3 regions of the Mesorhizobium sp. B1-1-7 genome follow, and region 2 is predicted to be linked to each of the others. Evidence: riboswitches for the same ligand, from Rfam matches in the RefSeq annotation. Region 2 holds a riboswitch; each other region holds the start of a gene.

Region 1 (3,443 bases), on a different contig from region 2:
AAGCGGATTGGCGTTGCCGCTTCGAACGGAACAACCGTGCCGCCTTCCGCGGGCGCCGCGAACGGCGCCGGGACCTCCTCCACGGCAGGGACCGCAAAGCTCTCCTGATGGTATTGCGTCATGTCGAAGCCGGCGGCTTCAAGCATGCCGCGCACGGCGCGCATGAAGGGATCGGGGCCGCAGCAGAAGATTTCGCGCTCGCGGAAATCCGGCGCCAGCAATGGCAGCCGGATCGCGTCGATGCGGCCCATATGGCCGTACCAGCCCTCGCGGCTCGACCGCTCCTCGATCATGAAGCCGAGCGACAGGCCGGGCATATGGCCGCCGAGCAGTTCGAGCTCCTTTCGGAAGATGATCTCTTCCGGGCGCCGCGCGCAGTTGACGAAGCCGACATCGGTCCAGGGCGCGCAATCGTTCAGCCAGCGCAGCATCGACATCATCGGTGTCACGCCCGAACCGGCCGAGATGAACAGATATTTGGCCGCCGGATGGCTGTGCAGCGAGAAGTCGCCTGCCGGCCCATAGGCCTTGACGTGCGAGCCGGGCACCAGATGGTCGAACATCCAGCGCGTCCCGATGCTGCCGGCCTGCGCCTTTACCGTCACCGCGATCGAGAATGGCCGCGACGGTGACGATGACAGCGTGTAGGTGCGCATCAGCGGCCCATCCGATGTCGGCAGCTCCAGCGTCACGAACTGGCCCGGCTTGTAGCGGAACCAGGTCTGGTTGTCGGACCGGAAGGTGAAGGTCTTCACGTCGGGCGCCTCATCGCTGACGCCGATCACTTCCAGCACCTGGAGCCGGTCGTTCCACGGCGCCATCTGGTCGAGATGGCGATAGAGGCCAAGATCCGTCATCGCATTCATCCTCTGGTCCTTCTTGCCCTGCTCATGTCGTGTTTGGGCAACATGAGCTCACGCGACGCTGCGCAGCGCCGGCTTTTCGTCTTCGGCAAGGCGCGGACCGATGAAGCGGGCGTACCAGTCGACGAACTGGATGACGCCTCCCTCGTGCAACTCCGAATAGGGGCCGGGCTCATAGGCCGGCGACAGGATGCCGAAGGCGTTCTCCTCGACGATGCGGCGGTCCTGGTCGTTGGTCTCGGTCCACACATGGGTGAGTTCGGCGAGATCGTAGTCGACGCCCTCGACCGCATCCTTGTGGACCAGCCATTTGGTCGTCACGGCGGTTTCCGTGGCGCTGATCGGCAGCACGCGGAAGGTCACGGCATGGTCGATGAGGATATGGTTCCATGTCGTCGGGTAGTGATAGTGCATCAAGGTGCCGATGCGGTCGGCCGAGACGCTGTCGGAGAGGTTCTTCCTCACCGCCCGCTTGCCGTTCATCGTGTAGCTGACGGCATCGCGCAGCAGCGGCGCACGGGTGGCGCGATACTGTCCGGCCGGATCGATGCGGAACTTGCTCGGCAGGCCGGCCGCCTCGCATTTCGCCCAGTGCGCCAGCATCTCCGGATCGCTGTCGGCGCCCTGCACGCCGGTCACGGTCGGTGCTTCCGGGAATGTCTTGCACAATTCCGGGTGATTGCCCGCGCAATGATAGCACTCGCGGTTGTTTTCCCAGACGAGCTTCCAGTTGCCCTTCTCGATGATCGTGCTCTCGAAGGCGATCTTCGCCTCGCCGAGCCGGTGCGGCTTGAGGTAGGGTTCGATCATCGCCCGCATCGGCGCGAAGTCGGCCGGCTCCTTCGCCAGGCAGATGAAGATATAGCCGGCGACGCTTTCGCAGGCGACCGGCTTCAGCCCGAACTGGCTCTTGTCGAAACCCTCGGCCATCTGGCGGGCGAACAGCAGGCGGCCATCCAGCTCATAGGTCCACTGGTGGTAGGGGCAGACTAGTTTGGCGGCCATGCCCTTGTCGGTATTGCAGACGCGGCTGCCGCGATGGCGGCAGGAATTGTGGAAGGCGTTGATCTTGCCCTGCTGATCGCGCACCAGCACGACCGGATAGTCGCCGATCTGCACGGTGATGAAGCTGCCTGGCCTGGGCAACTCGCAATCATGGCCGATGAACAGCCAGTCGCGATACCAGATCAGCTCCATGTCGAGCTTGAAGTAGTCCGGATCGGTGTAAAAGGGCTGTTCCAGCGAAAAGCCCTGTCTGCGGCTGTTCAAGAGCCTCAGCATGTCGTTGCGAGCATCCATGTCCTGTCCTCATATCCAAGGACTGAACTGGTGGTGATGGAGGAAGGATCGGACGCAGGCCGGCGCCAGCCGGGCATGCATCATCCGCCCCTTGACCGCCCACCGCGATCAGTCGAGTTCTAGCAATCTCGGGCTGGTTTCCGGGCTCTGGAGTCGTCCTTGCGGACCATCGCGACACCTTCCCAGGCTTTCGCCCAGTGGTCTCCCGTTGCGACTTGAACTCCACCACCGTTGCGGGGGCAGCGCCGGATTCTGACCGGCTTCCCAATTCTCCACTCCGTCGTCACGAAGCGGCACCTGAGATGGCGTGATCTAATCACGGCACGCATCGCGGCGTCGGCATGAAAACGACATCGCATCCATGCGGCGCGACACGCATGCAAGTCGTCTGGACAAGGATCGCGACCTTTGAAACCGGCTCGTCGCCAGCACGCCAAACGTTGTTTTTTGATCCTTGGCCGGAGCCAAAAAAGGTTAACAGTTTCGAAAAGTGACTATTAGCGGAGTCTAAAATCGAACCGAACGGTTCGTTTCTGTTGACGGTGCGTGCAGGACGTTGTGAACGCTGGGCCTCCGACACAGTTGGTGATGGCTCCCTTGGTCTTATCTAATCGATTGATATCAAAAAGAAAAAAATTGATGTGGAAGCCGGTGGTACAATTTCAAGTGGTGGATTCATGGTCCACGCGGAACAACTTCGTGATTGGAAACGACCATCTGGCTTTCCCACATCGGGGCTGTCCGAACGACGCGATTTCATCCCAAGACACGCCGCTAGACGGACGGAAAAATACTGGAGTACCCAAAATGAAAAAGATCATTCTCACTGCCGCCGCCCTTCTGGCCATTTCCGGCAGCGCCTTCGCTGGTAGCGACCATTATAGTTCGGACCATTACGGTTCGAATGCGACCCCTGCAGCCACTGCCGTCGACAGCTCGTACACCGCTTCGGTCAAGAAGTCGGAACCGGCTGCTCAGACGCCTGTCCAGGGTGCCGACCACAACCTCTTCGGTAACCACTAACGGCTGATCGCCAGTTGACGGCGGCTTGCCCGCCGTCCTGGCGAACTCAAAAATTCATCAAAATTCAGGAGACTTGAAATGAAGAAGATCATCCTTGCTGCCGCCGCCGTCCTGGCCGTTTCCGGCGGCGCTTTCGCCGGCAGCGACAACTATGGCTCCAATGGCGCCAACCAGCCTGCCGTGACTTCGACCGACAACTCGTACACGGCTTCGACCAAGAAGTCGGAACCGGCTGACCAGAAGCCTGTCTTCGGCGCC
Region 2 (3,443 bases):
TCGCTTGCCACCGCCCGGCGCATCGCGCTCGCCGCTCAAGGCTTTCTCGACCCCCGCCCCAATGGCACGCCCGACCGCCGTCATTTCGCCCGCGTTCTGTCCCGCACCGGCCTGCTGCAGATCGATTCCGTCAGCGCGGTGGTGCGCGCGCATTATATGCCGCTCTATTCGCGCCTTGGCCCCTACCCGCTCGCTCTGCTCGACAACGCCGCCGTCACCCGCAAGCGCACGGTGTTCGAATACTGGGCGCACGAGGCCTCCTTCCTGCCGGTGGAGACCTGGCCGCTGATGCGCTGGCGCATGCAGCGCGCCGAGCAAGGCAAAGAGATGTATTTGGGGCTGGCCAAATGGGGCCGTGAGCACGCCGCCTATATAGAAGAGATCTACCGCGAGGTCGTCGCGCGCGGCCCGATCGCCGCTTCGGCGTTGGAAGGCCAGAAAGGCTCGGGCGGCTGGTGGGGCTGGAGCCATGCCAAGCATGCCTTCGAATGGCTGTTCTGGGCCGGGCGCATCACCACGGCGCACCGCCGCGGATTCGAGCGCTTCTATGACCTGCCCGAGCGCGTGCTGCCGCAGGCGATCCTCGATCTGCCCGTACCGGCCGCCGAGGACGCGCACCGCGAATTGCTGCGCATCTCCGCCCGCGCCCATGGCGTGGCGACATCAGGCGATTTGCGAGATTATTTCCGCCTGTCCCCCGCCGACATGAAGGGCCGCCTGGAGGAATTGGTCGAACTCGGTGAGCTGCTGCCTGTGCGCGTCGAAGGCTGGGATAAGCCCGCTTACCTGCACAAGGATGCACGTCTGCCCAGGAAAATCGACGCCCGTGCCTTGCTGGCCCCGTTCGATCCTGTGGTCTTCGAACGCTCGCGCTCGGAACGGCTGTTCGATTTTCACTACCGCATCGAGATCTACACGCCGGCCGAAAAGCGCCAATATGGCTACTACGTCCTGCCCTTCCTGCTCGGCGACAGGATCGTGGCGCGCGTCGACCTCAAGGCCGATCGGCCGGCGAGTGTGCTACGCGTCCACGCGGCCTATGCCGAGCCCAAGGCGCCAGCGGAAACCGCCGCCCAGCTTTTCGAGGAATTGAAGCAAATGCAGGGCTGGCTCGGGCTTGAGCGCATGGAAGTGACGCCCGCTGGCGACCTCGGACAGTCACTTGCCGACATCGCCATGTCGTAGGCCCGCGTTGACAGTCCTGCCCGCAACAGCCTAAATCCGCTCCAGACGGTCTCTTCTCTTCAATGAGAGGGGCTAAGAGGGAATGCGGTGCGGGATGAAAATCTCAAATCCGCGGCTGTCCCCGCAACTGTAAGCGACGAGCCAAGGCCGAAAGCCACTGGGAATTCCCGGGAAGGCGGCTAACCAAGGCGATGACCCGCGAGCCAGGAGACCTGCCGTCTGCGACAACATAATCCGATCGCCCGGCGGGTTTCCGGGCAAGGAGCCCGGTTTTTGGACCAGAACAGCAGTTTTTCGGCTGGCACAGCGGACAATTCGTCCGCCGACAGCGATGCCTTGGCCGGCGTCACCGTGATCGTCTGCGCCTCGTGCCGTGACGAAACCGGTTCCGACGCCCACCCCCGCGCCGGCGAACTGCTGGCTGAGGATACGCGCAACGCCGCCTCGGGCGAAGATATCCGCGTCCGCACCGTCGAATGCCTCGGCAATTGCAAGCGCCGGCTGAGCGCCGCGATCCTGCGCGATGGCTGTTGGAGCTATGTCTTCGGCGATCTGACCACGACCAGCGGCGCCGACCTTGTCGCCGGCGCAAAGCTCTTCGCCACTTCCACCGACGGCCTCATCCCATGGCGTGGCCGGCCCGATAGCCTCAAGCGCGGCCTCGTTGCTCGCATCCCTCCTCTCGACATGCTGAAGGACTGACCATGACCGCTCCAGATTCGTCCGCCAACCTTTCCCGCGTTCCCTGCACCGTCGTCACCGGCTTTCTCGGCGCCGGCAAGACGACGCTCGTCCGCCATCTCCTGGAAAACGCCGGCGGCAAACGCATTGCCATCATCGTCAATGAGTTCGGCGACATCGGCATCGACGGCGAGATTTTGAAGGGCTGCGGCATCGACACCTGCCCGGAGGAAAACATCGTCGAACTGGCCAATGGCTGCATCTGCTGCACCGTGGCCGACGATTTCGTGCCGGCGCTCGACCAGATCCTGGCGCTGTCGCCGAAGGTCGACCACATCCTGATCGAGACCTCGGGCCTCGCTCTGCCCAAGCCGCTGGTCCAGGCGTTTCAGTGGCCGACGGTGAAAAGCCGCGTCACGGTCGACGGCGTGATCGCCGTGGTCGATGGCCCGGCGCTGGCCGAAGGCCGCGTCGCCAACGACATGGACGCGCTGCAGGCGCAGCGCGCTCAGGATGAGAGCCTCGACCATGACGACCCGGTTGAGGAAGTGTTCGAGGACCAGATCGCCTGCGCCGACCTGATCATCCTGTCGAAGAGCGACCTGATGGACGCCGCAGGCTCAGCCCGCGCCAATGCCATCATCAACGAACACTCCGCCCGCGCCGTGAAGATCGTGCCGACCTCGCATGGCAAGGTCGATCCCTCCGTGCTGCTCGGTCTCGGCCTCGCCGTCGAGGACGACATCGAGAACCGCAAATCCCATCATGACGGTGCGTTCGACCACGAGCATGACGACTTCGACACCTTCATCGTCGACATTCCGTCGATCGCCAATCCCGACGAGCTGGCAAAGCGCGTCGCCAACGCCGCCGAGCAGGAAAACGTGCTGCGCGTCAAAGGTTTCGTCGAGGTCGGCGGCAAGCCGATGCGGCTCTTGCTGCAGGCCGTCGGCCCGCGCGTCAATCATTACTATGACCGCGCCTGGACGGCCGAGGACGATCGTCGTTCGCGCCTTGTGGTCATCGGTCTCAAGGGGCTGAATCGCCCGGCGATCGAACGCATACTCGCCGGCTGATCTCGGACACGGGCCGCGATGCATATCCTCACCACGACCTCCGCCTCGCTCGACGACCTCGCCGAGCCGGTCGATCTGCGGCAGACGCCGGCGGATATCGTGGCGCTTTCCTTCACCGACAGCGACCTCGCCGGACTGGCGGCGGCATGGAAGGCCGATGCCGGCCGCCTGCCTTCGATGCGGCTCGCCGCACTGCGCGACCTGCGCCATCCCATGTCTGTCGACCTCTGGATCGACAGTGTCGCCCGCCACGCCAAGATCATCCTGGTGCGCATACTCGGCGGGTACGACTGGTGGCGCTACGGCTGCGACCAGCTTGCCGCGACCGCCCGCGCGCACGGCATAAAACTGGCGCTGCTGCCGGGTGAGAGCCACGACGAGGATCTCAGGCTGATCGAAGCCTCGACGCTGCCGCGCGAGGAGTTGGATAGCCTGCTCGGCTATTTCCGCGAGGGCGGCCCGGCCAACATGAGCGCACTGGTGCAGAGGCTGGCACGGCTG
Region 3 (3,443 bases), on a different contig from region 2:
TGGCGCTCGGGATGGCGAATTTCCCGGCGGTGAACGGCTTGTCCTCACCGGAATCGTAGAGGAACACCCGCGTTGCCTTGGCGCTGCCGACTTTCGCGGTGATATCGGCCAGTTGTGCCTTCCAGCCGGAGACGAGCTTTTCCGCGTCGGCTTCCTTGCCGAAGATCTTGCCCAGCTTTTCGACGTCGCCATAGAGCAGGTCCATCGAGGCGGCGGGCCTGCTCTTGTCGAGATGGACGCAGCTTTCGGTCAGCACAAGCGTCTTGATGCCGCGCGGAGCCAGCGTGTCGGGCGTCACCTCGCCACCCGGCTTCATGCCGTAGTACCAGCCGGCAAAAAAGAAATCGGGCTCGGCGGCGACCAGGTTTTCGAGCGTCGGGTATTTTGGCGCCAGTTCCGGGATGGAGCCCTGCTCGGCCTTGAATTCGGGACCGACCTTGTACCATCCGGTGATGCCGGTCAGGCCGACGATCGACGGCTGCAGCTTCAGCGCGAAGGCCATCTCGGCCATGTTGAGATCCTGGATGACGGCGCGCTTGGGCGGCGCGTCGAAGGTCAGCGGCTTGCCACAGCTGTCGACCGTGACGGGAAAGGCCAAGGCCGTCGAGGCCAGCAGCGAGAAGAAGAGCGACATAGCGAGACGTTTCACGGATTTTGCTCCTTGGTTGAACAGGTTTGGATGAGGGATGGGCTTCGATCAGGACGGCGGCGCGGCGCGGTTCGGAACGTCGAACACCGTCAGTTCGCGGTCCTCGGTGGGGTGGCGCAGGCGAAACACGTCGACGCCGAAGATCTCGCGGATCAGCTGCTGGGTCAGCGCTTCGCGCGGTGCCGCCAGCGCATGCAGCCGGGCTTCGTTCATCACCGCGACCCTGGTGGCGAAGGGCGCCACCAACGCCAGATCGTGCAGCACCGCGATCACCGTCATGCCGAAGCCGGCGACGAGTTCGAGCAATTCGCCACGGGCGCGCGGGTCGAGATGGTTGGTCGGCTCGTCGAGGAACAAGACCTTCGGTTGCTGGGCGATGGCGCGGGCAAGCTGAGAGCGTTGGCGCTCGCCGCCCGACAGCGAGCCGATGGTGCGGCCAAGCAGCGGCAACAGGCCGGTCCGGCGCAGCGCGTCAACGACGATGTCGCGTTCCTCGCTCCTGCGCCTCAAGCCGGCATGCGGGACGCGGCCAAGTTCGACATAGTCGATTACCGCGAGCCGCGGATCCGGCTGGTCGGTCTGGCCGACGACGGCGATGTGCAGCGCGCGCTCGGCGGCCGAAATCCTGTCCAGGCGCCGGCCGCCAAGCTTCACCTCCCCGGAACTGGGCCTGAGCATGCCCGACAGCATGCGCAGCAGCGTGGTCTTGCCGGCACCGTTGGGGCCGATGATGGCGAGGCGATCGCCCGATGCCACCGACAGGCTGGCCGACTGGACCAGGTCCCGGCCGTTCGCCGTCGCGCCCAGATCGCGCGCTTCGAGGAGCGGTGTCATCGGTTTCCCTCCGCAGGCGTGCCCGGGATGCGGGCCACGGTCTTGCCAGCCAGTCGCGGCGGACGTTGCCCGGAGTTGCACCAGCCGTCGGCGAGCGAGGCATAGAGGCTGGCGAACCGCACGAGATCGCCGGCGTCGGCCTGGGCGTCGATGGAGCCGAAGAGATAGGCGGCCTTGCCCGGCGCCTGGAAGGCCACCGTCAGCGGCCGCGCGCAGCCCGCCATGCACTCGACGCCCTCGACCGTGAAACCACGCGCCACCGCAGGGGCCGAGAGCCGGGAGCGCAGGATGTACAGGCTTTCGCCCGACCTGATCCCACTCGGGGCGCCGCGGCAAAGCGTGCACACGATGATGCGATGCGGGGGATGAATGGGATCGATGGCGCCGTCCAACTTTCCGTCTTTCTCGATAGGCGACGGAAGGATGCTGGCGAGCCGGCCGACAAGACCGACGTCCACGTCTCCTCCCGGCACACCCCGTCCGGTCAACTCCGTGATGGCAGGTCTCCTGGCTCGCGGGTCTCGGCTCGATCCTGCCTTCCCAGCCTTGCCGGCCAGTGGCATTTCGGATCGTGCTCACCGCTTACAGTTGCGGGGGCAGCCACGGTCTCGACCCCTTTCCGGGGATCTCACCGTGTTCCCTTTTCACCCCTTGCCTTTCGGCGCGGGGACCATCACGCACCCACCGTAGATTTCCATCGATCGCACCGCAACGGGTTTTTGCGATGCTGTTTATTAATGTAATAACATTACGTTAGAAGCGATATTTGCGGATAATGTCAACCCCTATTGTCTGGAAAGCCGAGACGTCTGCCGGCAGAGAGGGCCGGCCAAGCGATCCCTCGATCAATGCCACCGCAGGCCCGCCTCCCCTGTATAGTTTTATGGGCTAATTTAGATACTACAAATATAAATTTTATCCTCACCGCTATATAGTTGCAGTTGCACAACATTCTTAGCGTTTTGGTAGTCCTCTGGACTATAGACGGATTGCCGGGCGGTAGCATTCATGCTGCGTTCGGGCATCTGGAATTAGGGGCGAAGGCATGGTGGGACGGGTTCACGCGCGCGGCGGGGTTTTGACTGCGGCGCGCGGGCGGTTTTTGGCGGGGGCTTCCCTGGCAGTGCTGGTCGTTGCCGGGGTGGCGCCGCGCCAGGCGATCGCGGGCAACTACGTCGCCAACAGCGATGGCTCGCTTCGCGCCGCGATCGCAGCGGCTAACGCCGACGCCGATCCCAACGCCACGATCACGCTGACAGGCAACTTCGCGGTTTCGCCCACGGGCATGCCCATGCCCACCAAACCGCTGATCATCGACACTCAGGGTTTCGTTCTGTCCGGGGTCGCCTCGCCTCCCACCGCGGGCAGCATTACTTTTTCCGGCAGTTTCCCCGGCGCCGGCTCGCTGACCATCAACGGCACCCTTGTTGGCGGCGGTTCGTCGGGCTCAATTTTTCCTGGAACTGGGCTTTACGTGAACAGCCTGGCCGGAAGCAGCGGCCAGGTCGTGAACAACGGTTCGGTCACGGGCGGAACCGCAAGTGTCAGTGGACAAGCAGGCGGCATAGGCGTCGTTGTGGGCAATGGTGCGGACCTGATCAACAACGGTACGATCAGTGGTGGTGCGAGCCTGGCATATACAGGCAGCGCGAACAACTCAGCGGCTGGCGTATCGCTCAACAATGGTGGGTCGTTCATCAACAACAGCACGGTGCAAGGTGGTAACAGCCAGGGCACGGGCGCCGGCATGGGGCTCTATCTGAACGGCCTTGCTGGTGCTGCCACGGTGGTCAACAACGGTACGATTACCGGCGGTTCGGACTTGACTGGCGTCAATGTGGGCAACGTTGCCATCCGGGGCCGTGGAAGCCAGTTGCAATCGATTACCAATGCCGGAACGTTGGAAGGTGGAAACGGCGCGGCGGCGATCGACAGCAACGGCACAACAAACCTGGCCGTC

What was found. A riboswitch is a leader RNA that binds a small molecule or an ion and turns the genes downstream of it on or off. The one in region 2 is predicted to bind cobalamin.
Region 1: it holds a riboswitch for cobalamin, as region 2 does, so the genes downstream of both, FJ978_RS22080 (aromatic ring-hydroxylating dioxygenase subunit alpha) here and FJ978_RS28575 (DUF1636 family protein) in region 2, are expected to answer to the same signal.
Region 3: it holds a riboswitch for cobalamin, as region 2 does, so the genes downstream of both, FJ978_RS08325 (DUF1636 family protein) here and FJ978_RS28575 (DUF1636 family protein) in region 2, are expected to answer to the same signal.

What each region holds. Positions count from the first base shown of each region.
Region 1 covers NZ_VFWQ01000013.1:35-3,477, reverse strand. The annotation lists gene FJ978_RS22085 (hybrid-cluster NAD(P)-dependent oxidoreductase) at 1-857, opposite strand, end outside; gene FJ978_RS22080 (aromatic ring-hydroxylating dioxygenase subunit alpha) at 915-2,162, opposite strand; cobalamin riboswitch at 2,276-2,478, opposite strand; gene FJ978_RS22075 (DUF680 domain-containing protein) at 2,970-3,185, shown strand; gene FJ978_RS22070 (DUF680 domain-containing protein) at 3,264-3,443, shown strand, end outside.
Region 2 covers NZ_VFWQ01000021.1:97,998-101,440, forward strand. The annotation lists gene FJ978_RS28570 (winged helix-turn-helix domain-containing protein) at 1-1,185, shown strand, start outside; cobalamin riboswitch at 1,215-1,420, shown strand; gene FJ978_RS28575 (DUF1636 family protein) at 1,459-1,887, shown strand; gene cobW (cobalamin biosynthesis protein CobW) at 1,890-2,942, shown strand; partial or broken gene FJ978_RS28585 (cobaltochelatase subunit CobN) at 2,961-3,443, shown strand, end outside.
Region 3 covers NZ_VFWQ01000004.1:243,578-247,020, forward strand. The annotation lists gene FJ978_RS08315 (ABC transporter substrate-binding protein) at 1-649, opposite strand, end outside; gene FJ978_RS08320 (ABC transporter ATP-binding protein) at 698-1,483, opposite strand; gene FJ978_RS08325 (DUF1636 family protein) at 1,480-1,941, opposite strand; cobalamin riboswitch at 1,963-2,173, opposite strand; gene FJ978_RS32730 (hypothetical protein) at 2,654-2,803, opposite strand.